DNA from 3 places in the Vibrio sp. SCP2 genome. Region 3 is predicted to be linked to each of the others. Evidence: predicted binding sites of a transcription regulator. Region 3 holds the regulator's gene; each other region holds the start of a gene.
What was found. The regulator MetJ, encoded in region 3, represses methionine synthesis genes. The targets are predictions, from matches to a motif close to TTAGACNTNTANANGTCTAA.
Positions count from the first base shown of each region.

Region 1: the regulator MetJ is predicted to act here: its motif matches at 5,512-5,531, upstream of metK (methionine adenosyltransferase).
Region 2: the regulator MetJ is predicted to act here: its motif matches at 2,166-2,185, upstream of metH (methionine synthase).

Region 1 is NZ_JCAFVV010000005.1:46,453-54,007, reverse strand. Features, by position in the region: gene fbaA (class II fructose-bisphosphate aldolase) at 1-276, opposite strand, end outside; gene AC5O63_RS15115 (phosphoglycerate kinase) at 430-1,590, opposite strand; gene epd (erythrose-4-phosphate dehydrogenase) at 1,741-2,781, opposite strand; gene AC5O63_RS15105 (hypothetical protein) at 2,980-3,216, shown strand; gene tkt (transketolase) at 3,297-5,291, opposite strand; gene metK (methionine adenosyltransferase) at 5,614-6,768, shown strand; gene AC5O63_RS15090 (DUF2189 domain-containing protein) at 7,040-7,555, shown strand, end outside.
Region 2 is NZ_JCAFVV010000005.1:104-7,658, forward strand. Features, by position in the region: gene AC5O63_RS14790 (hypothetical protein) at 376-552, opposite strand; gene AC5O63_RS14795 (cation:proton antiporter) at 757-2,064, opposite strand; gene metH (methionine synthase) at 2,234-5,911, shown strand; gene mgtE (magnesium transporter) at 5,974-7,329, opposite strand; gene AC5O63_RS14810 (HPr family phosphocarrier protein) at 7,441-7,555, opposite strand, start outside.
Region 3 is NZ_JCAFVV010000012.1:66,820-74,374, reverse strand. Features, by position in the region: gene AC5O63_RS20695 (bifunctional aspartate kinase/homoserine dehydrogenase II) at 1-862, opposite strand, end outside; gene AC5O63_RS20690 (O-succinylhomoserine (thiol)-lyase) at 862-2,028, opposite strand; gene metJ (met regulon transcriptional regulator MetJ) at 2,248-2,565, shown strand; gene AC5O63_RS20680 (malic enzyme-like NAD(P)-binding protein) at 2,670-3,947, opposite strand; gene rpmE (50S ribosomal protein L31) at 4,204-4,422, opposite strand; gene priA (primosomal protein N') at 4,706-6,907, shown strand; gene cytR (DNA-binding transcriptional regulator CytR) at 7,265-7,555, shown strand, end outside.

The DNA.
Region 1 (7,555 bases), on a different contig from region 3:
GTATTTAGCACCCGCTACAGCACCAAGGATTTGAGCACCTTGACCTTCAAGTTTAACGCCTTTACCAGCGAAGAAAGCTGCACCGCCGTTAGAGAACTGAACAACAACTGGAGCTTTAACTTTAGCAGCTGCTTCTAGTACTGCGTTTACAGAGTCAGTACCTACTACGTTTACTGCAGGTAGAGCGAAGTTGTTTTCCTTAGCAACTTCAAAAACTTTCTGTACGTCGTCGCCAGAGATAACACCTGGTTTTACGAAATCGAAGATCTTAGACATGGATTTAATCCTATTTATCTGTCGTTTTAAAAATAAAACTTGTTAAGTTTAAATTCTTGCAAACGTTTGCTCACAACTCGCGCTATTCTAGCAAAAAAGTGTGATGTGCAGCAAACAAGAAAGCGGGAGATTAACTCCCCCGCTTTCACTTAATTACTTAGCGCGCTCTTCAAGCATCGCAACTGCTGGTAGTACTTTACCTTCAACGAATTCAAGGAATGCACCGCCACCCGTAGAGATGTAAGAAACGTCAGCTTTAATACCGAACTTGTCGATAGCCGCTAGCGTGTCACCACCACCTGCTACAGAGAAACCTGCAGACTGAGCGATTGCTTCAGAGATACCTTTAGTACCTGCTTCGAAGTTCTTGAATTCAAATACGCCTACAGGACCGTTCCAAAGGATAGTTTTTGCGTTGCCGATGATTTCAGCTAGAGCCGCTGTTGACTCTGGACCTAGGTCGAAGATCATGTCGTCGTCAGCTACTTCTGAAACGTGCTTGATTTCAGCTTCTGCGTTTTCATCGAATGCTTTCGCACATGCAACGTCAGTCGCTACTGGGATAGAACACTCTTTCATTAGCTTTTGAGCTGTTTCAACTAGGTCTGCTTCGTATAGAGACTTACCTACGTTGTGGCCATCAGCTGCGATGAACGTGTTTGCGATACCACCACCAACAACAAGTTGGTCAGCAACTTTAGATAGAGATTCTAGAACTGTTAGCTTAGTAGAAACTTTAGAACCACCAACGATAGCAACAAGTGGACGCTCTGGGTTGTCCATTGCTTTACCTAGTGCTTCCAGTTCAGCAGCAAGTAGAGGACCAGCACACGCTACAGGTGCATTCATGCCAACACCGTGAGTAGATGCTTGTGCACGGTGAGCAGTACCGAATGCATCCATTACAAAGATGTCACATAGGGCAGCGTATTTCTTAGATAGCTCTTCTTCATTCTTCTTTTCGCCTTTATTGAAGCGAACGTTCTCAAGAACAACTAGCTCACCAGTGTTTAGCTCTAGGCCTTCTAGGTAGTCTTTTGCTAGCTTAACTTCGCAATCTAGTGCGTCGTTTAGGTAGTTAACAACGGGTTGTAGAGAGAACTCTTCTGCGTATTCACCTTCAGTCGGACGACCTAGGTGAGAAGTAACCATAACTTTCGCGCCTGCTTCTAGACAGTGCTTGATTGTTGGTAGAGATGCTAGAATACGTGCATCAGAAGTCACTTTGCCTTCTTTTACTGGTACGTTTAGGTCCGCACGGATAAATACACGTTTACCTGCTAGATCCAGGTCAGTCATCTTGATTACAGACATGATGTGTCCTCTCAAATTTTCAATAAGTAAAGTTTTCAGTAGCCCGGCAACCCTGCCAGACCTATTAATTCTTCAAACGCTGTTGGTATAGTGGAGATGCTCAATATTTATTTCAAGGGTTAAAATAAATATTCTCCATTAAAAGAGTGGTTATTTCGCACTCTGCATTGCGAGCGCTGTATCCAACATACGGTTCGCAAAGCCCCATTCGTTATCGCACCAAACGAGCATTTTTACTAAGTGCCCATTACTCACTCGTGTCTGTGTACCATCGACAATCGCGCTATGGGGATCATGATTAAAGTCGATCGAAACGAGCGGCGCTTCAGTATAGTCAACAATGCCCTGTAATGTACACTGAGATGCGTTAACAATGGTTTGATTTACGTCATTAACTTTCACATTTGTATTAATTGTGACACTTAAATCCATTGCTGTGACGTTTACCGTCGGAACTCTTACAGAAATCGCTTCAAACTTGTTGGAAAATTTCGGGAAGATTCTTTCAATACCTTTATGCAACTTGGTGTCCACAGGAATGATCGACTGGCTCGCTGCTCGGGTACGTCTTAGGTCCGAATGGTAAGCGTCTATGACTTGCTGGTCGTTCATTGAAGAGTGAATGGTAGTGATAGTGCCGGATTCGATTTCAAACGCGTCATCAAGTGCTTTAATGATCGGCACAATACAGTTGGTGGTACAAGAGCCATTAGAAACCACATTGTGTTCCGCTTTGAGCGTTTCGTGGTTAACACCATAGATGATGGTGTTATCAAGGTCGCTGGCACCAGGATGCGAGAACAGGACTTTCTTGGCTCCTGCTTTGATATGCTCTTGACCATCCGCTTGGGTGCCAAATACACCTGTGCAGTCGAGAACTAAATCCACTTCGAGATCACGCCAAGGCAGTAGCTCAATATCATTAAGATGAAGGATACGGATGGAATCAAACTCACCAGTGCCTTGATGAGGAGTATCATGGTGGATATAGATGTGCTCTTGATCGTTGGTCACTTTTCTACCAAAACGACCATGACTAGTATCATATTGAAGTAGATGGGCCATCGCATCCGGTTGCGCCAGTTCATTCACCGCCACTACCTTTATTTGTTGGTTTTTGCCACTTTCATATACCGCTCGCAAAACATTACGGCCAATACGTCCAAACCCGTTGATCGCAACTTTCAGCATAACTCCATCGCCCTACATCATTTTCGTGTCACAAATACTACCCGATAGTAGGCCAAAGCGCATTAAGTTAGTGATGTGTGCCGAACAATTGAAACTGTAGAACTTGATTAATAAGCCAGCAATATAGATAGTCGCTGTGTGAGATTGTTTTCCTTATGGCTGTTTCTTATCTAGTTTCATCAACCAAAGGAAATGACTATGTCTGGGTACCCAGCCACTCACTTTTGTAAACAGTGCGAACAAGAAACACCCCATAGTGAAGTGCTTGTAAGAAAGACCAGCAGCTACGACACGGACACTTCTTTGTTAGGTAGAGTCAAACTGATGGCTCATGCCTTTATTAATGGCGGTCACTACTATGACATGGACAGATATGTCACGTGTAAAGTCTGCGGCCACAAAGAGAAGGATAACTGGGGTAACGAGTTTGAGTAGTCGCTACTTGACCTCAGATTGAACGCATAAAAAAACCGAGCCACTAGGCTCGGTTTTCTACTTCATGACTTCAGCAAATCTTATGCTAGTAGCTCTTTTGCTGTGTTTACTACGTTTTCTGTAGTGAAACCGAACATCTTGAATAGCTCACCTGCTGGTGCAGATTCACCAAATGTTGTCATACCGATGATACGACCGTCGAAGCCAACGTACTTGTACCAGAAGTCAGCGATGCCAGCTTCTACAGCGATACGAGCTGTAACGTCAGATGGAAGTACAGATTCACGGTACTCAGCGTCTTGCTTGTCGAATGCGTCAGTAGCAGGCATAGATACTACACGTACCTTCTTACCTTCAGCCGTTAGTTGCGCTGCTGCTTCTACTGCTAGCTCAACTTCAGAACCTGTAGCGATAAGGATTAGCTCTGGCTTGCCTGCACAATCTTTCAGGATGTAACCACCGCGAGCGATGTTTGCAACTTGCTCTTCGTTACGCTCTTGCTGTGCAAGGTTTTGACGAGAGAAGATTAGAGACGTTGGACCGTCTTTACGCTCGATAGCCAGTTTCCAAGCTACTGCAGATTCCACTTGGTCACATGGACGCCATGTGCTCATGTTTGGCGTTAGACGTAGCGATGCCATTTGCTCAACTGGTTGGTGAGTTGGGCCATCTTCGCCAAGACCAATAGAGTCGTGCGTGTAAACTTGGATGTTCTGAACTTTCATCAGCGCAGCCATACGCATCGCGTTACGCGCGTATTCCATGAACATTAGGAAAGTTGCACCGTATGGTACGAAACCACCGTGTAGTGCAATACCGTTCATGATCGCTGTCATACCGAATTCACGTACACCGTAGTGGATGTAGTTACCCGCTGCATCTTCAGCAGAAACCGACTTAGAACCAGACCACATAGTTAGGTTAGAAGGTGCAAGGTCAGCAGAGCCACCTAAGAATTCAGGGAGCATAGCACCGAACGCTTCTAGTGCGTTTTGCGACGCTTTACGTGATGCAATGTTGGCAGGGTTAGCTTGAAGATCAGCAATAATTGCATTGGCTTTCTCTTCCCACTCGGCAGGTAGTTCACCGTTTAGGCGACGTTTGAGCTCAGCCGCTTCAGCTGGGTAAGCTGCTGCGTATGTATCAAACTTAGCGTTCCACGCTGCTTCCTTAGCTGCGCCTGCTTCTTTCGCATCCCACTCTGCATAGATGTCTGCTGGGATTTCAAATGGACCATGTTCCCAACCAAGTTCTTTGCGAGTTGCTGCGATTTCTTCAGCACCTAGTGGAGCACCGTGACAGTCGTGTGAACCTGATTTGTTTGGAGAACCAAAACCGATGATAGTCTTAGTACAGATTAGAGTTGGGCGTGGGTCAGCTTTCGCTGCAACAATAGCGGCATTGATCGCTTCTGGATCGTGACCATCTACTGCAGGGATTACGTGCCAGCCGTACGCTTCAAAACGCTTAGGTGTGTCGTCAGAGAACCAACCTTCTACTTCACCGTCGATAGAAATGCCGTTGTCATCCCAGAACGCGATAAGCTTACCAAGACCTAGCGTACCTGCTAGAGAACATGCTTCGTGCGAGATACCTTCCATCAGACAGCCGTCACCCATGAATGCATAAGTGAAGTGGTCAACGATGTCGTGGCCTTCTTTGTTGAACTGTGCTGCAAGTGTCTTCTCAGCTAGCGCCATACCAACAGCGTTAGTGATACCTTGACCTAGAGGACCCGTTGTAGTTTCAACACCTGGTGCATAACCATACTCTGGGTGACCTGGAGTCTTAGAGTGTAGCTGACGGAAGTTTTTCAAATCGTCAATTGATAGCTCATAACCAGAAAGGTGTAGCAAAGAGTAAATCAGCATAGAGCCGTGGCCGTTTGAAAGAACGAAACGGTCGCGGTCAGCCCACTCAGGGTTTGAAGGGTTGTGGTTTAGGTGAGAACGCCAAAGAACTTCAGCGATATCAGCCATACCCATAGGTGCACCTGGGTGACCAGAGTTAGCTTGTTGAACTCCATCCATGCTTAGAGCACGAATTGCGTTAGCGAGATGTTGACGAGAAGACATGTCAGCTCCTGAATGCATTAAGCGAATCAAATATAAAATGAGCGATAATTCTCTCAAAGCACCACCAGCACTGCAATCGTTTTCCAAGACAAAAGCTCACAAATTTCCTCGCTTTCGCAACAAATCGATAAAAGTTACTAATATTTCGACCGATTAACGCAAACGTTTGGTTTTAGTAAATAACAAAAAAGAGCTTGTAATCCGAGCATTCAAAACTAAAATAGACGTCTAGATGTAGATACACCTACAGATATCAGTATTATTTATTAGTGCTCCCCTTTTGATAACGGAGCGCTCTCTAAAAATTTAAAGTGGAGCTCACATGGCTAAGCACCTGTTTACTTCTGAGTCTGTTTCAGAAGGTCATCCAGATAAAATTGCAGACCAAATTTCTGATGCAGTCCTTGATGCGATTCTAGAGCAAGACCCAAAAGCACGTGTTGCTTGTGAAACTTACGTAAAAACCGGCATGGTGATGGTTGGTGGTGAAATCACAACTTCAGCATGGGTTGATATTGAAGAGCTAACTCGCCAGACGGTTCGTGAAATTGGTTACGTTCACTCTGACATGGGTTTCGATGCTGACTCTTGTGCGGTTCTAAACACAATCGGTAAGCAATCACCAGACATCAACCAAGGCGTTGATAAAGCTGACCCTAAAGAGCAAGGCGCTGGTGACCAAGGTATCATGTTCGGTTACGCAACCAACGAAACTGACATCCTAATGCCAGCTCCGATTACTTACTCTCACCTTCTTGTTCAGAAGCAAGCTGAAGTACGTAAAAACGGTACACTGCCATGGTTACGCCCTGACGCTAAATCTCAGGTAACTTTCCAGTACGACCAAGGTAAGATCGTTGGTATTGATGCAGTTGTTCTTTCTACCCAGCACTGTGATTCAATCTCGACTCCTGACCTACGTGAAGCAGTTATGGAAGAGATCATCAAACCTGTACTGCCTTCTGAGTGGATCAACAAAGAGACAAACTTCTTCATCAACCCAACCGGTCGTTTTGTAATCGGTGGTCCTATGGGTGACTGTGGTCTAACTGGTCGTAAGATCATCGTTGATACCTACGGCGGTGCGGCTCGTCACGGTGGTGGTGCTTTCTCTGGTAAAGATCCATCAAAAGTTGACCGTTCTGCAGCATACGCAGCACGCTACGTTGCGAAAAACATCGTTGCTGCTGGTCTAGCGGATCGTTGTGAAATCCAACTTTCTTACGCGATCGGTGTTGCAGATCCAACGTCTATCATGGTTGAAACCTTCGGTACTGAAAAAGTATCGCAAGACGTTATTGTTGAAGCAGTTCGTCAAAACTTCGACCTTCGCCCATACGGCCTGCAAGAGATGCTGAACCTGCTTCAGCCTATCTACAAGAAAACTGCGGCATACGGCCACTTCGGTCGCGAAGAGTTCCCATGGGAAGCGACAGATAAAGCCGCTCTACTGCGCGAGTTCGCTGGTCTGAAGTAATCTTTGATTACACTATAAAAATATTAAGAACGTCTGGATTACCAGACGTTCTTTTTTTATGCGCAAAAAAACATCAAGAAATTTGTATTTTTTTGCCATGCGGTCAATAGTTAAAAATATGTTAACGAACAAATCGCATAACGACTTTGCTTCGTAAACTGTTTAACTGATGCGCCGCTTACATTATTAGAGGTCGCCAAGCCGGGCATCGAGTTTCGTTCACTGTCGCTCAAGAGCACAGTGTAGGTAGAGAATCGATCAAGGAGGATGTATGCCTCGTACGGTGAATCCACACGACTTCGATGACAAGAACAAAGAAGTCAAAGACTCAGAATACGCCCGCACGATTCCGTGTAATCAGGTCAGTATTTCTGCCCCGTTCCACTGGTTGTCGCTCGGTCTGCATGACTTTGTCCGTATGCCACTTATCAGCGCCTTTTACGGTTTGTGCTTTATGGCCGCCGCGATAGGTATTGTTTTACTTGTCCAATGGCAGGGCACTCACTTAGTCGTGATGCCAAGTCTCGTTGTCTATATGCTTATTGGTCCTTTCTTGGCACTTGGTCTTTATGATGCGAGCTGGGAAAGAGAAAAAGGCCACCACGCGAGCCTACTTCACTCAATGAAAGCAATTGGCCGTAACTCCACTTCCCAATGGGCATTTGCCGTGTTGCTAGCGGTATGTATGATCTTCTGGATGAGAATAGCAGCACTTCTACACGCTCTATATCCATCCGTCCAAGGTGCGCCGCTAACAGAATTTATGCCTTTCTTAGTCATAGGTTCA
Region 2 (7,555 bases), on a different contig from region 3:
CTCAGCAGCAATGCTGGGGTCTTTTTGTATCTGCGGCCTTATTTTGGTCCGCGACCAACGAGTCCCGCTTGAGCGCAAGCCCGGCCGACCCGCCACTTATTTAGAAAGCCCGTTGCTGACGCAACGGGCTTCTTTCGTTTAAGGGGGAGGTGGAACGGGCTATGCCCTATGGAACACTTCGTTTCGGGAAAACGGGAGTGGGCTTCGCCCTGCTGGAATGTTACGCGTTGAGAACCTTAGGTGGATAGCGTCCTTTGAGAGGTAAACTGTCATTCCATAGACTGACGAAGGAAGGAGTAGGGAATCTCATAGAGCCTTCGGCTTGCTGTAAGAGATCCCCAACTCGCTCGTGCCTCGCTCTCGGGGATGACAACGTTATGTATTGAAAACAATAAGGTTTGACACGATATGCCAACCCTCAAAAACTTTCCAGTTTTCCAGTTTTCCAGTTTTCCAGTTTTCCAGTTTTCCAGTTTTCCAGTTTTCTGCACGACGAAGTCCGTTTCCGCATCCTAGTATCGTTGTCCAACATAGCTGCTGCTCTTCTATCATTGCGACACCTGTTACTTCACAGCGGGGATCATGGCTGCATCACTGCACTTTCAAGCATTATTGTCATCAAGCTGCGTAAATCGATGATGAAACCTGTTACGGAAAATGCTCAAAAATAGCTTTAGGTTACCTATGATCCAAAAGCTTTAGATACTAAAAAGGCAGCTTGGTTAGCTGCCTTTGCGTTATAGATGTTTCCAACCCCTATTCTTGCTCTGCTTCTCTATTTTCAGAGTCCATCTCTTTTTGGGCAAGCTTAGCTTTTTCGATCATTGGCGTAATGGTAGAGCCTTGAATTAAGATTGAGAACACTACTACTGAGTAGGTCATGACTAGGACAATCTCTTTTACATCGATCAGTTTATCTTGAATAACCCAGATACCAGATGGAATTGACAGCGCCATGGCTAATGCCAATCCGCCTCTTAACCCACCCCAAGTAAGAATCTTGACTGACCAAGGGTTATATTGACGAAAGCGCTTAAAGCCAATGTAAGACAAGAAAACACTGAGGTAGCGGGCTGATAAGACTAGAGGTACTGAGAAAGCCATTAGAATCCAGTCTTCCTTATGGAATTCAAATAGTAGCATCGACATACCAATCAACAGGAATAGGACACCGTTAAGGAATTCGTCAACGAGTTCCCAGAAGTGATCGAGGTGATCTTCACTCTCTTTGGAGAAACCAATAAATCTGGTCCAGTTACCAATCATAATGCCAGATACGACCATAGCTAATGGTCCAGAAACATGCAGAACTTCGGCGAAGGCATAGCCTGCTGTTGGTATACCTATGGTTAGTAGGAGCTCCATTGAGTGATCGTCGGTAGCACTGATTAAATAGTGGAACAGTAACCCTAAAGCAAAACCATATAAGATGCCGCCAAGCGCTTCTTGGATAAACAGCATAGTAACACTGCCGACGGTAGGAGCTTCGGTACCAAAGGCGATGGTAAAGATAGTGACAAAGATAACGAGACCAAAGCCATCGTTAAATAGAGATTCACCTTCGATTTGAGTTGAGATTCGTTTAGGAGCGTCGAGCTTTTTAACGATGGCCAGTACAGCAATTGGATCGGTTGGTGAGATAAGTGCACCAAACAGTAAGCAGTAGACTAGGTCGAACTGAATGCCGATAAACTGACAGAAACCATAAAGGACAAAGCCAATAAAGAAAGTCGAGAATAGAGTCGCGCCCAGAGCTAAGGCAGTGATCTCCCATTTTTGATCTTTGAGGTTGGGCAGTTTGATACCAAGACCACCGGCAAAGAGAAGAAAACCCAATATCCCTTTTAGTAGGAAATCTTCAAAGTTAATGCTCGCCACTGTGTTTGAAGCGATTTCTGTTAAATGAAACCAATCGTTTTGACCTGCTACAAGAATCAACAGCGACAGCATCATCGAGCCTGCAGTAATCGCGATGGTGGTTTGCATTTTACCTATCTTGCTGTTTACAAACGCAATCAACATAGCGGCAGCTGATAGGAAACAGAGCGTGTAATAGACCGACATTAGAATCTCAACATGTAACAAATTATGAATGGGAATTTTCTGCCTACTATGTACAAATAGCAAACATTTTTTTGTCATAACTAAGTCATCAATTAAGTCTTTTAGACGTCTAGACTCCTTTTTAATGTGTGATAGGATGGAGTGATAACTAAAGGAATGAGGCTGTACCGTGGGAAGTAATGTAAGGCAACAGATTGAAGCTCAATTAAAACAACGTATCTTGCTGATCGATGGTGGTATGGGCACCATGATTCAAGATTACAAACTAGAAGAGCAAGACTATCGAGGTGAGCGCTTTGCTGACTGGCATTGCGATTTAAAAGGCAACAACGACTTACTTGTTCTTTCTCAGCCTCAACTTATTAAAGATATCCATTCTGCTTATCTAGAAGCAGGTGCAGATATCCTCGAAACCAACACCTTCAACGCAACCACTATTGCAATGGCTGACTATGAAATGGAAAGCCTAAGCGAAGAGATCAACTTCGCTGCTGCCAAACTCGCACGTGAAGCGGCTGATGAGTGGACGGCAAAAACGCCAGAAAAACCTCGTTACGTTGCAGGTGTATTGGGCCCAACTAACCGCACATGTTCTATTTCACCTGATGTAAACGATCCTGGTTATCGAAACGTTAGCTTTGATGAGCTTGTCGAAGCGTATTCAGAGTCGACGCGCGCTCTGATCAAAGGTGGCTCAGATTTAATTTTGATTGAGACCATCTTCGATACTTTGAACGCTAAAGCGTGTGCCTTTGCAGTTGAAACTGTATTTGAAGAATTGGGACTCAAACTGCCAGTGATGATATCGGGCACCATTACCGATGCGTCAGGTCGAACGCTTTCCGGTCAAACAACCGAAGCTTTCTACAACTCCCTTCGTCACGTTAATCCAATCTCATTTGGTTTGAACTGTGCGCTTGGCCCTGACGAGCTACGTCCGTATGTAGAAGAGCTCTCACGTATCTCAGAGACATTTGTTTCGACTCACCCTAATGCGGGTTTACCTAACGCCTTTGGTGAGTATGATTTATCACCTGAAGATATGGCGGTGCATGTTAAAGAGTGGGCTGAGAGTGGTTTCTTAAACCTGATTGGCGGTTGTTGTGGTACGACTCCAGAGCATATCCGCCAAATGGCTATCGCGGTAGAAGGAGTAAAACCGCGCGCATTACCAGAGCTTATTACGGCTTGTCGTCTATCTGGTCTTGAACCACTTACGATTGAAAAAGAAACCCTGTTTGTTAACGTTGGTGAACGAACTAACGTAACGGGTTCTGCGCGCTTTAAACGTCTGATCAAAGAAGAGCTTTATGATGAGGCGTTAGAGGTTGCACGCCAGCAAGTCGAGAATGGTGCGCAAATCATCGATATCAACATGGATGAAGGCATGCTTGATGCTGAAGCATGTATGGTGCGTTTCCTCAACCTGTGTGCCTCTGAGCCAGAAATTTCCAAAGTGCCTATCATGGTCGACTCCTCTAAGTGGGAGGTTATCGAAGCTGGCTTGAAGTGTATTCAGGGTAAAGGCATCGTGAATTCCATCTCACTCAAGGAAGGTAAAGAGAAGTTTGTTGAGCAAGCTAAGCTGATTCGTCGCTATGGTGCGGCTGTTATCGTGATGGCGTTTGATGAAGTTGGTCAGGCAGAAACGCGTGAACGAAAACTGGAAATCTGTACTAATGCCTACAATATCTTGGTTGATGAAATTGGTTTCCCACCTGAAGATATCATCTTCGACCCGAACATTTTTGCTGTTGCCACTGGTATCGAAGAACATAACAACTATGCAGTAGACTTTATTGAAGCGGTTGCGGACATCAAGCGTGACCTACCTTACGCAATGATCTCTGGCGGTGTCTCGAACGTTTCGTTCTCATTCCGCGGCAATAACTACGTCCGCGAAGCGATTCACGCGGTGTTCTTATACCACTGTTTCAAGAACGGTATGGACATGGGCATCGTTAACGCAGGTCAGCTTGAAATTTACGACAACGTACCCGACAAGTTGCGTGAAGCGGTAGAAGATGTCGTTCTCAACCGACGCGATGATGGGACGGAGCGACTGCTCGATATTGCCGCTGAATATGCAGGTAAAGGCGTCGGAAAAGAAGAAGATGCCTCGGCGCTTGAATGGCGTACTTGGTCAGTTGAGAAGCGTTTAGAGCATGCGCTAGTTAAAGGTATCACCGAGTTTATTGTTGAAGACACCGAAGAGGCGCGAGTTAATGCCAGCAAGCCGTTAGAGGTGATTGAAGGTCCACTAATGGACGGCATGAACGTGGTAGGTGACCTGTTTGGCGAAGGTAAGATGTTCTTACCTCAGGTGGTTAAGTCAGCTCGCGTGATGAAGCAGGCGGTTGCTCACTTAGAACCTTTTATTAATGCCTCTAAGCAAGCGGGTTCGTCGAACGGTAAAATTCTGCTAGCGACAGTAAAAGGTGATGTTCATGATATTGGTAAGAACATTGTTGGCGTTGTTCTACAGTGTAATAACTACGAGATCATCGATCTTGGTGTAATGGTGCCGTGTGAGCAGATCCTCAAAGTCGCCAAAGAAGAGAATGTCGATATTATTGGTCTGTCCGGCCTGATTACTCCTTCATTGGATGAAATGGTTCATGTGGCAAAAGAGATGGAGCGTCTCGACTTTGACTTGCCGCTGCTTATTGGTGGCGCGACGACATCGAAAGCCCACACTGCGGTTAAGATTGAGCAAAACTACAAACATCCCGTGGTGTATGTAAACAATGCTTCGAGAGCTGTAGGTGTGTGTACTTCACTACTGTCAGATGAGCTGCGTCCTGCTTTCGTCGAGAAGTTAGATGCTGACTACGTCCGTGTTCGTGACCAACACAATCGTAAGAAGCCAAGAACTAAGCCTGTGACTCTTGAACAAGCGCGTGCTAACAAAGTGGCGATTGACTGGGAGAGCTATACGCCTCCAGAGCCTGCTAAGCTGGGTGTCCATGTGTTCGATGATTTTGATGTTGCTACATTGCGTAACTACATTGACTGGACGCCTTTCTTTATGACTTGGTCGCTTGTCGGTAAGTACCCAACGATCTTAGACCATGAAGAAGTCGGCGAAGAGGCGAAGCGTCTATTTAAAGATGCCAATGATCTGCTAGACCGAGTAGAGAAAGAAGGGCTACTTAAAGCTCGCGGTATGTGTGCGCTGTTCCCTGCTGCAAGTGTTGGTGATGATATTGAAGTTTACACCGATGAGTCGCGTACAGAAGTGGCCAAAGTGTTGTATAACCTGCGTCAGCAAACAGAGAAACCAAAAGGCTTTAACTACTGTTTATCAGATTACATTGCTCCTAAACAGTCAGGTAAGAAGGACTGGATTGGTGCGTTTGCAGTCACGGGCGGTATAGGTGAGCGCGAACTTGCTGACCAATATAAAGCGGCCGGTGACGACTATAACGCCATCATGATTCAGGCGGTGGCCGATCGTTTAGCTGAAGCGTTTGCCGAGTACTTACATGAACAGGTACGTAAAGACATCTGGGGCTATTCTGCCGATGAGAACTTATCGAATGATGAGTTGATCCGTGAGAAATATCAGGGGATTCGTCCTGCTCCGGGTTACCCTGCTTGTCCTGAACATACTGAGAAAGGCTCTCTATGGGAGCTGCTTAAAGTTGAAGAGACCATCGATATGTCACTGACGACAAGTTATGCGATGTGGCCAGGCGCGTCTGTTTCCGGTTGGTATTTCTCTCACCCAGACTCCCGCTACTTTGCGATCGCTCAGATCCAACAGGATCAAGCGCAAAGCTACGCGGATCGCAAAGGTTGGGATATGCTTGAAGCAGAGAAATGGTTAGGGCCAAACCTTAACTAGTTCTAAATTAGCAACAAAAAGCGCAGCTTATAAGCTGCGCTTTTTAGTCTCTGAGAGTCTGATTAAATCATGATGGTTGCTAAGCCAAGGAAGACAGATAGGCCGATAACGTCGGTCACGGTTGTGAGCGCCATGCCTCCTGCCAGTGCAGGGTCGATGTTCATCTTCTTGAGCAGAATAGGGATGGTTACCCCAGCCACACCAGCGACCAGTAAATTGGTCAGCATTGAGGCGGAAATAATGCCACCTAACATCCAATTTCCTTTCCAAGCGACAACGATACCGCCAATAATCAATGCCCACATGATGCCATTGAGCAGGCCGATTGCAGCCTCTTTCATCAGCAGTTCACGTTTGTTGGCATCACCGATATGACCAAGGGCTAAACCACGGATCACAAGAGCGACAGTTTGGTTACCCGCCACACCGCCCATAGAAGGGACTATGGTCATCAAGACAGCAATTGCCGCCATTTGGTCAAGCGTCGCTTCAAACATGTTTGATACGGATGCGGCAGCAAGGGCGGCGAGAACGTTAGCACCTAGCCATATACTGCGTTTACGCGCTGATTTTACTACGGGGGCGAAAGTATCTTCGTCATCATCCATACCCGCCATACTCATCATGGAGTGCTCAGCGTCTTCACGGATAACATCGACCACGTCATCGATAGTGATGCGACCGACCAAGTGTTGGTTCTCATCGATAACAGGTGCTGAGACCCAGTTACGACGCTCAAATAGGCTGGCAATATCAGAGTCGCTCATGGTGACATCAATGGCTTCATCGGCATCTTCCATGACATCGCTGATTTTAACGTCAGGCTGAGTGGTCAGAAGGGTTGTGATCGGCAGTTCGCCAATCAGGCGGCTTTCTTCATCAATCACGTACAAAGCATCGGTGGCTTCAGGAAGCTCTCCTTTCATACGCAAATAACGAAGCACAACATCGACGTCGACATCACCACGAATGGTGATAACGTCAGTGTTCATCAAGCTACCAGCCGTGTCTTCCGGATAAGAAAGGGCCGTTTCAACCAATAGACGCTCAGCAGCATCCATTTGGGATAAAACTTCGCGAGAGACGTCATCAGGAAGGCTTCGGAGTACGTAAGCAACGTCATCCGTTTCCATACCTTCAGTGGCTTCAGCAAGCATCTCCGGCGCCATCTTAGACACCAGATCATCTTTAACGTCTTCGTTTAATTCATCAAGAATTTCACCGTAATCTTCCGGATCGGTGAGTTGCCAAAGGACTTCACGACTTTTACGTGGAGAGGCTTCTAAGAGATGGGCAATATCTTCTGGTTCCATGTCCTGAAGTTGGCGACGGACATGGACAAAACGACCATTTTCTAGAGCTTCGGTAACTTCTTGGAGGGCTTGGTGAGCTTGATCGAATTCTATTTGCTCTGCCATTCATTCCCCCTGACTCTCTATGCTTACAATGCTGTGAATAGTAACTTAATTTTAGAATGTATTTAATAAGTTATTGTGAAGGAGGGTTATTTAGTGCTAATTGGTCGCGAATTACTCGTCTTCGTCAAACTTGTCTTCAATAAGATGACAAACGGCTTCAAGTGCAGGGTGCGCATCGCTACCTTCAGCGCTGATTGTGACATGTTCGCCTTGCGCTGATTCGAGC
Region 3 (7,555 bases):
AGCCTGATTCTGGTTGGTAGCTGCAACGAAGATGCAGATCCATCGCACTTTGAGCAACGGGCTGTAATGTACGGCTATGCAGTACAGGGGCAGCAAGTCTTGCAAGCTCACTGGCTTCATCTAAGCGTAATAGCGGCAGAAGACAGGCATCTGACACTAACCTTGGGTCTGCACTGTATACACCTGCTACGTCACTCCAGATGGTTACGCGTTTCGCTTCTGCCAGCGCGCCGATAACGGTTGCTGAATAGTCTGAACCATTACGCCCTAATAATACGGTATGACCTTGACTATCTTGAGCCATAAAGCCAGTGATCACCACTCTATGGTGAGCGTGTTGCACTAATACTTCTTTAGTTAACGGGTAAGAAGCACCAAAGTCGACTTCAGGTTGAGTGCCCGCTTCAGCACGTAAAAATGCGCGAGCATCCTGAGCTACGGCAGGCAATGAATGTTGATTGAGCAGCGCTGCCAATAGGCGTGAAGACCATACTTCGCCATGGCCTAAAACGGCTGCTTTCTCAGCTTCGTTAAGCGGATAAGTCAACTCGCCCAAGGTGCTGAACTCATCATTTAAAGTAGCGAGTAGCTGCTGTTTTACTTCTCCTTCAATAAGCGTTTCAATCAGCTCAGTTTGAAACTGGCGTAGTGCTTGAAGTTCTTCATGAGCAATACGGCCATCTTTATTGAGGGCTTCGAGAAATGCAATCAAACGGTTGGTCGTTTTACCTGCAGCTGAAACAACAATCAGATCTTCTGATTGTGAATATTCTTTTAAGATACCGACGACGCGGCGGTAGCATTCAGGATCGGCTAGGCTGCTTCCACCAAACTTATGGAGTTGACGTTGAGTAGTAGGCATTAGAAGGCTTCCTTAGCTTTTGCAAAAGCTTGTTCAAGGTCAGCAATTAAATCTTCTGCATCTTCAAGCCCAACCGACAGGCGCAGAAGTTGTTGGGAAACACCTGCCTCTGCAAGTGCTTCTTCACCCATCGCTCGGTGAGTCATTGAAGCAGGGTGACAGATTAGACTCTCTACACCGCCGAGAGATTCAGCAAGTGAGAAAAGCTCTAGTTCACCAACAAAGAATTTAAGTTGTGCAAAGCTACCCGCGAATTCGAAGCTGAGCATAGAACCAAAGCCTGTTTGCTGCTTTTTAGCAATCTCATGGCCTGGGTGCTCAGGCAGGCTAGGATGATAGATGTTACCGACTAAGTCTTGGGTCTGTAAGAAGTCTAAAATTTGGCGAGAGCTCTCCTCATGCACCTTCATACGCGCCCCCAGTGTACGGATGCCGCGCAACGTCATGTAGCTATCAAATGGTGTGCCTGTTGCACCAATACAGTTCCCCCACCAAGCAAGTTCTTCAGCGTGTTCTTCTGTTTTGGTAATGACAACACCGCCAATAACATCAGAGTGACCATTGATATACTTAGTGGTTGAGTGAATAACAAAGTCGGCGCCAAGGTCTAAAGGCTTTTGGAACACGGGTGTCAAAAAGGTATTGTCGACAGCCACTAGAGCACCAACTTGTTTGGCTTTCTCACATACATTTGCGATGTCGACGACACGAACTAACGGGTTAGATGGTGTTTCCAATAGAATCAGTTTAGGCTTTTTAGCTAGGGCCTCAGCAAAGGCTTGTTCGTTAGATTGATCAACAAATAGAACTTTGAAATCACCTTTATTTGCGCGGGTATTGAATAGACGGTAAGTACCACCGTAGCAATCGTGCGGTGCGACGATAAGGTCATCTGGGCCAAGGAAAGCGGATACCCATAGATTCAGTGCCGAAGTACCACAGTTGGTCACGACCGCGCCTTTACCTGACTCAAGTTCAAACAGAGCAGTTTCGAGTAGCCCGCGGTTTGGGTTGCCTGAGCGGGTGTAATCGTACTTTGGTACATCACCAAAGGCTGGGAAGCCATAATTTGTCGAGAGGTAAATAGGTGGAACAACTGCGTGATGTTGAGTGTCGGACTCGATACCAGTACGTACCGCGATTGTGGCTGGTTTGCGGGTGCTCATAAGTGTTTCCTTTCGAACTTTAGTGACTTCTATTTGGGAATACGCTATACCTTTATCTTGTTAGATATATGTTATTCCAATCCCATACCTTTCCACTTTACTTATCATTATTGTGGACGTCAACACTTCTAGACGTCTATATGTCTTTGCTTGTGGCTATAAATACCGCTAAAATTAGGGATTCTATTTTCAACCATAAAAAATAACGAAAGGTGCGCAATGGCAGATTGGAATGGCGAATACATTAGCCCATATGCTGAGCATGGAAAGAAAAGCGAACAAGTAAAGAAGATTACAGTTTCTATTCCATTGAAAGTATTAAAGGTTTTGACTGATGAGCGTACACGCCGCCAGATTAATAACCTGCGCCACGCAACAAACAGCGAGCTATTGTGTGAAGCTTTTTTGCATGCATATACCGGGCAGCCACTGCCGACTGATGAAGATTTACGTAAAGACCGCCCAGACGATCTCCCTGCTGAAGTGAAAAAACTGATGACAGAGATGGGAATTGAGTTCGAATCTTTCGACGAATAATAAAAATAGTCGCACCTAATTTTCGCACGCTGACGAAATTGAAATAAAAAAAACCGCTGTCTTAACAGCGGTTTTTTCGTTCTCGAAGAGACTATTTAGCCAATTTACTCGGCCATATAATTTTCTGGCATTTCAATGCGAGCAACACCTGAGTCAACAGCGGCCTGAGCAACGGCTTTAGCAACACGAGGCAATAGACGTGGATCCATTGGTTTTGGAATGATGTAACCAGGACCAAATGACAGTGCATCAACGCCAGCAGCTGCTAGGACTTCGGCTGGTACTTCTTCTTTCGCTAGTTGGCGAATAGCGTCTACCGCTGCCAGTTTCATCTCATCATTAATTTCACTTGCGCGCACGTCTAGCGCACCGCGGAAGATGAATGGGAAACACAGCACGTTGTTTACTTGGTTAGGGTAATCACTACGACCAGTACCCATGATCAGATCGTTACGTACTTCGTGAGCAAGTTCAGGTTTGATCTCTGGATCTGGGTTAGAACACGCAAAGACGACCGGTTTGTCTGCCATCAACTGAAGAGCTTCTGGTGAGAGTAGGTTAGGGCCTGATACACCAAGGAACAGGTCAGCACCTTCGATAACGTCTTCTAGTGTGCGCTTATCGGTGTTGTTGGCGAATAGCTGTTTGTATTCGTTAAGATCGTCACGACGAGTGTGGATAACACCTTTACGGTCAAGCATGTAGATTTTCTCACGCATCGCGCCACACTTAATCAGTAGCTCCATACATGCTACTGCTGCTGCACCTGCACCTAGACACACAATCGTTGCGTCTTCTAACTTCTTCCCTTGAAGTTCAATGGCATTAAGCATACCTGCCGCGGTAACAATCGCCGTACCGTGCTGGTCATCGTGGAAAACAGGTACATCACAACGCTCAATCAACTGCTTTTCGATTTCGAAACAGTCTGGCGCTTTGATGTCTTCTAGGTTAATACCGCCAAAAGTATCGGCGATGTTAGCAACGGTATCGACAAACTCTTCGATAGTACGGTGCTTTACTTCAATATCAATTGAATCTAAACCCGCAAAGCGTTTGAAAAGCAGAGACTTACCTTCCATTACAGGTTTAGATGCTAGAGGACCTAAATTGCCAAGACCAAGAATCGCCGTACCATTTGAGATAACAGCAACCATGTTGCCTTTTGATGTGTACTTGTAGACGTTGTCAGCGTTTTGTGCGATTTCACGTACAGGCTCTGCTACACCAGGGCTATAGGCTAGAGCAAGATCTTTAGCCGTTTCTGCTGGTGTTGTTAGTGCGACTGCAATTTTACCTGGAGTTGGGTAAGCATGATAATCCAAAGCTTGCTGACGAAACTGTTCTTCTGGGGATACTTCTTGGCGATTGTCGTCTGACATAGGTGTAGGTACTCATTAATAATTATATGGAATGGGGAAATCCATTCTAGAGTAACTAAGTCAAGCTGCCTAGGTCAGAATGCGAGCCGAAGCAATAAAAAGTAGTAAATGACTGGAGATAAGACCAGATGAACAGAGATATGGCTAGCGAATATTAAAATTAATAATAGATTACTCTGCAAAATGGATATTGCGTGAGTGACAGATAACAAAAAAGGACGCCTGAGCGTCCTTTTTAGATTCGGCTAAGAAGAAATTACTTCTTGCTTGATAGAGCACCGAAACGCTTGTTGAAGCGATCAACACGGCCGCCTGTATCAACGATACGTTGCTTACCAGTGTAGAATGGGTGACATTTGTCACATACGTCTAGGTGGATAGACTCTTTAGCTAGAGTTGAGTTGAACTCAAAAGAGTTACCGCAAGAACAAGTCGCTTTTACTGCTTTGTATTCTGGGTGGATACCAGCTTTCATGGGAGAACCTCTAAATATAGGCCGTGTCGCTATCCGATTCTAAGCCGGACACCACACGTAGTTAATAAAAAACCTTTTCGGATACCGCTGCTGTAAAGCTAGCCATATCACTAAGGCGCGATATAGTAATGAATACCTGACTTAGGATCAACCAGTTTAGACCCGAAATCGCTACTTTTTTAGCCTAAGTTATTCTTGATGCTTGAATCGCGCTCTCTTTCCACTGCTAGGCTTTTCCCTTAGACTAGCCTACGTAACCTCTCACTTAGCTGTATAGCCTATTATGCGACCAACAATTGCGCGCGTGGCATTGCCTGTGCCTCTCGACAAACAGTTTGATTATCAGATCCCTAACCACCTATTTCCTATCATAGGTGGGCGTGTCTCTGTCCCTTTTGGTCGTCAAACTCTGGTTGGCATTGTCACTGCGTTGGTAAATGAATCAGAATTCAGACTTGATAAGCTTAAGCCGATTAAGCACGTGTTGGATAACCAGCCTGTGTGGCCTGAAAAGCTCTACTCCTTGCTATTTTGGTGCAGTCAGTTTTACCAGTATCCGCTTGGTGACACTTTGTTTAATGCCATGCCAAGTGCGCTGCGAAAAGGTAAAGACGCTGATTTCGCGACGCTGGTGGAATGGCAGCTCACCGCGAGTGGTCGCGACCAACTGATGGCGGGTTTCGGCCGCGCGGTGAAACAAGCCAAAGTGATGCATATGCTGGAGTCAGGCTTGATTCCTCATCAACGTTTTGTCGATGAAGAGATCAGTTCATCTGTGCTAAAGACCTTAGCGGAAAAAGGCTGGATTGAATCGATAGAGAAAAGTCCAGTGATTCGTGAGTGGAAACATGACGTTGAAGCTGATGTCGATAAGCCAAAGCTAAACTCTGAGCAGGCGGTGGCGATTGCGACAGTGAATAGTAATGAAGGTTTCGCTTGTTACCTGTTAGAAGGGGTAACGGGATCTGGTAAAACGGAAGTGTACCTCAACCTGATTAAGCCTGTGCTTGAGCAAGGCAGGCAAGCGCTAGTTCTTGTGCCCGAGATAGGGTTAACGCCGCAAACCATTAATCGGTTTAGAAAACGTTTTAATGTCCCAGTTGAGGTGGTGCACTCTGGTTTAAATGATACAGAGCGACTTAACGCTTGGCTTAGCGCGCGTGATAACGCCGCTGGCATTGTGATTGGTACTCGCTCTGCGTTGCTTACGCCTTTTGTCAACCTTGGCATTATCATTGTTGATGAAGAGCATGATGCTTCGTATAAGCAGCAAGACAGTCTGCGCTACCATGCGCGTGATGTGGCGGTGATGCGTGCCAACAAAGAGCAGATCCCAATTGTACTGGGCTCAGCTACACCAGCTTTAGAAACTCTGCATAACGCCTTAAGTGGTAAGTACCATCATCTAGTGCTTTCTTCTCGCGCAGGAGCGGCGACGCCAACGACCAACAAAGTGCTAGATGTGAAAGGGCTATATCTAGAAAGTGGTCTTTCTGCGCCACTCATCGCTGAAATGCGCCGCCATTTAAAGGCAGGCAACCAAGTGATGCTGTTTTTAAACCGACGCGGCTTTTCTCCAGCGTTGATGTGTCATGAATGTGGTTGGATTGCGGAATGTAAGCGCTGTGATGCTTACTATACCTATCACCAGAACAGCAATGAAATTCGCTGCCACCACTGTGGCTCACAGCAACCGATTATTCATCAATGTCAGGGCTGTGGTTCGACGCACTTGGTAACAGTAGGTGTTGGAACTGAGCAGTTAGAAAAACAGCTTGCTGAACTCTTTCCAGAATTTAAAACCATTCGAATTGATCGAGACAGCACGCGCCGAAAAGGTAGCCTAGAGAGTGCACTAGGGGCGATCCGTAATGGTGAGTATCAGATCTTGATTGGTACGCAAATGTTGGCTAAAGGTCATCACTTCCCAGACGTTACTCTGGTAGCACTATTAGATGTGGATGGCTCTCTTTACAGCAGTGATTTCCGAGCGTCTGAGCGTCTGGCACAATTGTTTATACAGGTAGCTGGACGGGCAGGGCGTGCAAGCAAGCCGGGTGAGGTAGTGCTGCAAACCCACCACCCAGAACATAGCCTACTGCAAGCGTTATTAACTAAGAGTTATCGCCACTTCGCTGAAACGGCTTTACAAGAGAGAAAGCTAGCGCAGTTACCACCGTATTCGTTTCTGACCCTGTTTAAAGCGGAAGCGAACCACTCTCAGCCCGTCGAGGAATTTCTTCGTCAGGTTCGCCATACACTAGAGGCGCATCCTCTGTTTGATGACTATTGCCAAGTCCTTGGACCGACACCTGCACCGCTAGCAAAACGAGCGGGTAAGTATCGTTGGCAACTTCTGCTGCAAACCCAAAACCGGCCCGTAATGCAAAAGCTACTCGCAAGCGCTAAGCCTGCAATCCAAATGTTGCCAAATGCGAAGAAAGTGCGTTGGAGCTTAGATATTGAGCCACAAGATCTGAGTTAATGAGATGGTAATTTATCCACATTTTTTGCGACTTCCTGCGACGGGTAGCTATTGAGTTTCTTCATATTCACACCTTTTTCATTTATTTGTGATTCAGATCTCCTATTAGCTGCCGATTTTGTTAAATCTCCCGTAACTTTGTGTTTTGAAATGAATAAACTAGGTCTTGTGCAATATGTTGCTCTCAGGCCATAGTGTGTGAGTTAAACGTTTGCTCAGTGCAAATAAATGAGAAGATAGGTATTTTAACCTACAAGTCGACATCAATTTGGCCGTTCAACCGATGAGATGCATTTCAACTAGAGGCTTAGGTGGCGTTTGAGCTGCCAATTTGGAAATGAAGAGGGTTAATTAAATATGGCGACAATGAAGGATGTTGCCCAGCTTGCGGGAGTTTCAACAGCGACAGTATCTAGAGCGCTAATGAATCCAGAAAAGGTATCGTCAGCGACAAGGAAAAGAGTCGAAGATGCTGTTTTAGAAGCTGGTTATTCACCAAACTCGTTGGCGCGCAACTTGCGTCGTAACGAATCAAAAACAATCATCGCAATCATTCCAGATATTTGTGATCCCTACTACACCGAGATCATTCGAGGAATTGAAGATGCGGCAATGGAGCACGGATACATCGTTTTGCTTGGCGATAGT